2 regions of the Mesorhizobium sp. M6A.T.Cr.TU.014.01.1.1 genome follow, and region 2 is predicted to be linked to the other one. Evidence: predicted binding sites of a transcription regulator. Region 2 holds the regulator's gene; the other holds the start of a gene.

Region 1 (3,416 bases), on a different contig from region 2:
CGCTGTCCGTCACCTGGGCCATCAACCGCCACCTGACCTTCTCGCCGTCGAGCCGCGGCATCGCGCAAGAGGGCGCACGCTATGGCGGCGTCGGCATCGCCACCAGCATCTTCAATTACCTCGCCTATTGCGCCATCCTGATGGCGCTGCCGGCAATGCCGCCGCTGACGGCACTTGCCATCGCCTCGCTGGTCGCGATGGCGCTCTCCTTCCTCGGTTATTCCAGGCTGGTCTTCGATCGGTGAAGGGCTGCGCCAAGCGAAGCGCGGCCCCATATAGGTCTTAGCCGATATAGGTCTTGGGCCGATTGGCAGAAGGCGCCGAGTTCCGTATATCGCTGTCGTCGATGCATCGGCCCGAAAAGCGGAATCGATTTTCGGAAAGCACGATGGATAGATTCAAAGTGTTGGAGCGTACTTTGTGCGTCCAAATGGACGCACGTCGCTCCAAGTGCGCCGGAGAGCCGCCATGAAATTGAAAATCGCCGTCCAGATGGACCACATCTCCACCGTCTCGATTGCCGGCGACACTTCGTTTGCGCTGTCGCTGGAAGCGCAGCGCCGCGGTCACCAGCTGTTCCACTATACGCCCGACCGGCTGTCGCTGCGCGGCGGCAAGGTGTTTGCCCGCATCGAGGCAATGCAGGTCCGCGATGAGAAGGGCGATCACTATTCGCTCGGCGAAGAAGTGCGCACCGACCTGTCGGAGATGGACGTCGTCCTGCTCAGGCAGGATCCGCCCTTCGACATGAACTACATCACCTCGACGCACATACTCGAGCGTATCCATCCCAAGACGCTGGTGGTCAACGACCCGGCCTGGGTGCGCAACAGCCCGGAAAAGATCTTCGTCACCGAGTTTCCCGACCTGATGCCGGAAACGCTGATCACCAAGGATCCGCTGGAGGTCGCCGCCTTCCGCAAGGAGTTCGGCGACATCATCGTCAAGCCGCTCTACGGCAATGGCGGCGCGGGCATCTTCCATCTGCACGAGGCCGACCGCAATCTCGCCTCGCTGCTCGAGATGTTCGGCCAGATGTTCCGCGAGCCCTACATCGTGCAGCGTTATCTGAAGGACGTGCGCAAGGGCGACAAGCGTATCATCCTGATCGACGGCGAGCCGGTCGGCGCCATCAACCGGGTGCCGGCCGAGCATGATTCACGCTCCAACATGCATGTCGGCGGCCGCGCCGAAAAAACCGAACTGACGGCGCGCGAGCGCGAGATCTGCGCCCGCATCGGCCCGTCGCTGAAGGAGCGCGGTTTTATCCTCGTCGGCATCGACGTGATCGGCGACTACATGACCGAGATCAACGTGACGTCGCCGACCGGCGTGCGCGAGGTAAAACGCTTCGGCGGCGCCGATATTGCGAGCCTGTTCTGGGATGCGGTCGAGGGCAAGCGCAAGTAGCCTTCCCAGGCGCATTTCGAGCCCGCAACTCTGACGCAACTTCCTGGCAGCAATGGTATTTGTCTGTTCCCCTAATGTTCTTGCCTTGGCCGTAAATCTGTGGTTGTCTCTGGTGAAGCCGTTCGCGGCATGATCGCAGAGGCTTGGGCAAGCCTGCATCCGGGGTGAAAAAATGGTTGCGCGGGTCCGCACGGTCGCTTTCCAAGGCATCGAGGCCGTGCCGGTCGACGTGCAGGTGATGATCGCGCCGGGCAAGGTCAACATGCACATCGTCGGCCTCGCCGACAAGGCGGTGGCCGAAAGCCGCGAGCGGGTGCAGGCGGCATTGCACGCATCGGGCCTGTCGATGCCGTCGAAGAAGGTTACCGTCAATCTGGCGCCGGCGGATCTGCCGAAGGAAGGCAGCCATTACGACCTGCCGATCGCGCTCGGCCTGATGGCGGCGCTTGGCGCCATTCCGGGCGACATGCTGGCCGGCTATGTCGTGCTTGGCGAGCTGTCGCTCGACGGCACTATCGCCGCGGTGGCCGGCGCGCTGCCGGCGGCGATCGGCGCCAATGCCGAGGGCAAAGGCCTGATCTGCCCTTTCGCCTGCGGACCGGAAGCGGCCTGGGCCGGCAAGGATTTCGACATTCTGGCGCCGCGCAGCCTGATCGCCATCGCCAATCATTTTCGCGGCACCCAGGTTCTCTCGCGGCCGGAAGCCGGCATCCATGCCTCGGCGCGCGACCTGCCTGATCTCGCCGACATCAAGGGCCAGGAAACCGCCAAGCGGGCGCTCGAAGTGGCGGCCGCCGGCGGCCATAATCTGCTGATGATCGGACCGCCGGGGTCGGGAAAATCGATGCTGGCGCAGCGGTTGCCGTCGATCCTGCCGCCGCTGGCGCCGAGGGAATTGCTCGAAGTCTCGATGATCGCGTCGGTGGCCGGCGAACTCGGTGAGGGAAAACTGACCGACCGGCGGCCATTCCGCGCGCCGCACCATTCTGCCTCGATGGCGGCGATGGTCGGCGGTGGCCTGCGCGTGCGGCCGGGCGAGGCGTCGCTTGCCCATCACGGCGTGCTGTTCCTCGACGAGTTTCCCGAATTCTCGCCGCAGGCGCTCGATGCGCTGCGCCAGCCGCTGGAGACCGGCGACTGCATGATCGCCCGCGCCAATCATCGCGTCACCTATCCGGCGCGCATCCAACTGGTCGCGGCGATGAACCCGTGCCGCTGCGGCATGGCCGGCGAGCCGGGCTATCGCTGCCTACGCGGCGACCGTTGCCGCACCGATTACCAGGCGCGCATTTCGGGCCCGCTGCTCGATCGCATCGATCTCCGGATCGAAGTGCCGGCGGTCTCGGCCAGCGATCTCATCCGGCCGGACCGGGCGGAGAAAAGTGCCGCGGTGGCGCTGCGCGTGGCGCGCGCCCGCACCATCCAGCGAGAGCGTTTCGAGCGGCTCGGCGCGACCTCCGCCACCACCAACGCGCATTGCTCGCCCTCCGTCATCGAGGAGATCGCGATGCCGGATGCATCAGGCCTGGCGCTGCTCAGGGATGCCAGCGAGAAACTCGGCTTTTCCGCGCGGGCCTACCACCGCGTTTTGAAAGTGGCGCGGACGCTGGCCGATCTCGAGGCCAGCGAGACGGTCGGCCGCATCCATCTGGCCGAGGCGATTTCCTACCGCATGAGCTCGGAGCGCATGGCGCAGGCGGCGTGATACAAGGAGAGGCCGAGAACCGGCCCGGGAGATGGGATGCTCGACGCGACCTGGATAAGAAATATGCCACTAGACAGACCAACTCGATCCCCAGCGGTGGCTCTCGCCGTGGGTGCACTTGTCGCCGGTGCTGTCAGCCTTCTCGTCTTATTGCTCATTTGGTTAACCGGCTATGACGCCTGGTGGGTTCGTTCTGCGTGCGTTGGAACGGGCATTTTCTTTGGAAGTAAGGCTGCCCACCGACTGCTGAAGGAGAGGGCGTAGCCGTCGGCGCACTTCACGCAGGACCCACCCGGCCCTT
Region 2 (3,416 bases):
AAGATGCACCGTTAGCAGCGCGCCTTTCTTCGTCGATCGAAAAGGCGCGTGAAACCATCGCCGACCATATCAGGGACAGCATCGGTGGCGCCGAGGGGGAGATTGCCGCTGCGCTGATCGTCGGCGTGCGTGCCGGCATCCCCGAAGAGATCAACGAATCGATGCGGCGCACCGGCATCTACCACATCATCTCCATTTCCGGCCTGCACATGGCGCTTGTCGCCGGCACCATCATGGGATTGCTGCGCGGCGCCTTTGCGCTGTTTCCCGATTTTTCGTCGCGCCGGCCGGTCAAAAAATATGCGGCTGCAGCCGCACTCCTTTCCATCGCTGCCTATCTCATTTTTTCCGGCATCGCGGTCGCGGCTGAGCGCAGCTTCATCATGCTCGCGGTAATGCTTGTCGCCGTGCTGTTCGACCGGGCTGCGCTCACCATGCGCAATCTTACGATTTCAGCCATCGCCGTCATCGTCGTGTCGCCGCACGAGGTGGTCGGCCCAAGCTTCCAGATGTCCTTCGCCGCGACCGCGGCTCTCGTGGGCGCCTATGCCGGCTGGTCCGACTATCGTGCCGACAAGGCCACGGCGCCGCCACAACGACGGTCACCGGCCGCTTTCGTCACGCGGAAGCTCGTCGCTGGAACCGGCACCATCGCCATGACCTCCATCATTGCCGGCAGCGCCACCGCGCTCTTCGCCATCTGGCACTTCCAGCGCGTCTCGCCGCTCAGTCTGTTTGCCAATCTGGCCGTCATGCCGATCGTCACGGTCGTCATGTTCCTGGCGGTCGTCAGCGCCTTGGCAATGCCTTTCGGCTTCGACGGACCTTTCCTCTACATGATGGGCAAGGGGCTGACGGCCATGATTGCAATATCGGGATGGATCTCCGAACGTTCGCCGGTCGATGCAGTCGGGCTGATTTCGTTGCAGTCGGTTCTGCTGGTGACGGTCGCCCTGGTCATCGCCACGATGGCGACGACATGGTTGCGGCTTGCGGCACTTCCCTTTGCGCTTGCCGGCCTGCTGACGATTTCCGAGACGCGAACCCCCGACGTGCTGATCTCGGAGGATGCGCATCTGGTGGCGCTGCCGATCGGCGGCGGCGAACTTGCCGTCAACCGGGTGCGCTCGAACGAATTCACCACCGACAACTGGAAACATGCGCTGACTTCAGCGACCATTGTCGAGCCGGAGACGTTCGAAAAAGGAGACGTGCGGTTCGACATCGCCGACCCGGCCGACCTGCCGCCGGGAGCGCCTTTCTATTGCACTGCCGGCCTGTGCCTCGCCCGGCATCCGTCCGGCGCGATCATCGCGCTCGCCGACGACCGCAAAATCGCGCGGCCAGCCTGTGCCTTTGCGGACTTGATCGTCATCGACGATGCCACGGCCTATTATAATCCCTGCCGCAACCCGCTGGTCCTCGTCGTGACCAAACGGCAGCTCGCTCGCATGGGCAGTGCCGCCGTCTTTTTCGATCCGCTATCGGCGACGACGCGCGCAGAAATCCGTTTTGCCGTCAAACAGCCATATAGGCCTTGGCATGAGCAGCGGAGATTTTCGCGCGAGGCGAGGGGCCTGCCGCCATACCGTAAGCCTGAGAAACCCAAGAAAGCTGCCGTTCAGTAACGTCGGATCAATCCGACGAGCTTGCCTTGCACCTTGACCCGGTCCGGCCCGAAGATGCGCGTCTCATAGGCCGGGTTGGCGGCTTCCAGGGCGATCGAGGCGCCTTTGCGGCGGAACCGCTTCAGCGTCGCTTCCTCCTCGTCGACCAGGGCGACAATGATCTCGCCAGGCTGGGCGGTGTCGGCGTTGCGAATGATGACCGTGTCGCCGTCGAAGATGCCGGCCTCGATCATCGAATCACCCTTGACCTCCAGCGCGTAGTGCGCGCCGCCGGTGATCATGTCCGGTGGCACCGAGATCGAATGCGTCTGGTGCTGGATGGCATCGATCGGCACACCGGCAGCGATGCGGCCCATCACCGGGATGGAGACAGTGGCAACGACGTCGTCGTCATTGCCGGCCGCAGGCATGCGTGACGGCGCCGGCTTGATCTGTCGGCCGAGGCTGCCCTGCCCAAGGCTGCCCTGAATGACGCTCGGCGAGAATTTGCGTGCCGCATTGAGGCCGGGCGCGATCGAATCGGGCAGGCGCAGCACTTCCAGCGCGCGGGCGCGGTTGGGCAGCCGGCGAATGAAGCCGCGCTCCTCCAGCGCCGTGATCAGCCGATGGATTCCCGATTTGGACGCGAGATCGAGCGCTTCCTTCATCTCGTCAAACGAGGGCGGAATGCCGCTTTCCTTCAGCCGCTCGTGGATGAACATCAGCAGCTCATGTTGTTTGCGTGTCAGCATCGCGACCCCCAACAGAATCAGAAAAACAAACCCAGAACAAACACTATCTGTTCCAGTTGTGTTCCGCAACTGTTTAAAGTTTAATGAATGCGTTGACGTTTTGTTCAGCGTAGCATCAGCACGCTGCAGGCGGTGCCTGTCGCTGCGGGGGGAGCGAATGGCTCGCGCACGATCAGCCCGTTGGCGTCGGCCAGCATTCTGAGCATCGAGGAATCCTGGATGCCGAACGGCGTCGCCTTGAGCGTGCCGGCGTCTTCCTTCACCACGGCGCGTACATAGTCCTGCCTGATATCGTTGGCCGCCATGGCGGCACCGAGCCGCGCCTGACGCATGTCCTGCCGGTAGGCGCGTCCGCCAAGCCGCGCAAGCAGCGGCTTCAGGAAGAGCTGCGTGCAGACCAGGCTCGCCACCGGATTGCCGGGCAGGCCGATGCAGCGGATGTCGCCCAGCCGGCCGAACATCAGCGGCTTGCCGGGCCGCATGGCGATCTTCCAGAAATCGAGCGTCATGCCTTCGCCGGTCAGCACGTCGTGGACGAGGTCGTGGTCGCCGACCGAGGCGCCGCCCAGCGTGACGATGACGTCAGCCCCTGCGTTAACTGCCTTTTTCACCAGCGCGGCAATCGCCTCTTTGCGGTCGGGGGCGATGCCGAGGTCGAGCGCGCTGGCGCCGACCGAGCGGGCCGCGGCAGCGACGCCATAGGCGTTGGACGAGATGATCTGGTCCGGGCCAAGGTCGCTGCCTGGCGGCAGCAATTCGTCGCCGGTGGCGATGATGGCGACCAGCGGCCGTTTCACCACACTGACCTGCGGATGGTTGGCCGACGCTGCCAGCGACAACGCCGCCGGATCAAGCAGGCGGCCTTTCTCCAGCAGAACGTCGCCCTTCAAGAAATCGAGCCCGAGGCGGCGGATGTTGCGGCCTTCAACCGTCGACGCGGTCACTTCGATGCTGCCGCCGCCGAGGTCGCGGACATTCTCCTGGATGACGATGGTGTCAGCGCCTGCGGGAAGCGGCGCGCCGGTGAAGATGCGCACGGCCTGCGCCGGGCCGACTG

The links. Region 2 encodes LexA, which represses DNA repair genes until DNA is damaged. Its sites were predicted from a motif close to TGTTCNNNNTGTGTTCNG; they were not measured.
Region 1: a site for LexA is predicted at 1,475-1,492, ahead of EN885_RS14060 (YifB family Mg chelatase-like AAA ATPase). Genes of this name have one in related genera too.

The regions. Positions count from the first base shown of each region.
Region 1 is NZ_RZPG01000010.1:193,566-196,981, forward strand. Features, by position in the region: gene EN885_RS14050 (GtrA family protein) at 1-245, shown strand, start outside; gene gshB (glutathione synthase) at 469-1,410, shown strand; gene EN885_RS14060 (YifB family Mg chelatase-like AAA ATPase) at 1,583-3,115, shown strand.
Region 2 is NZ_RZPG01000017.1:124,376-127,791, forward strand. Features, by position in the region: gene EN885_RS20130 (ComEC/Rec2 family competence protein) at 1-1,628, shown strand, start outside; gene lexA (transcriptional repressor LexA) at 1,622-2,359, opposite strand; gene glp (gephyrin-like molybdotransferase Glp) at 2,464-3,416, opposite strand, start outside.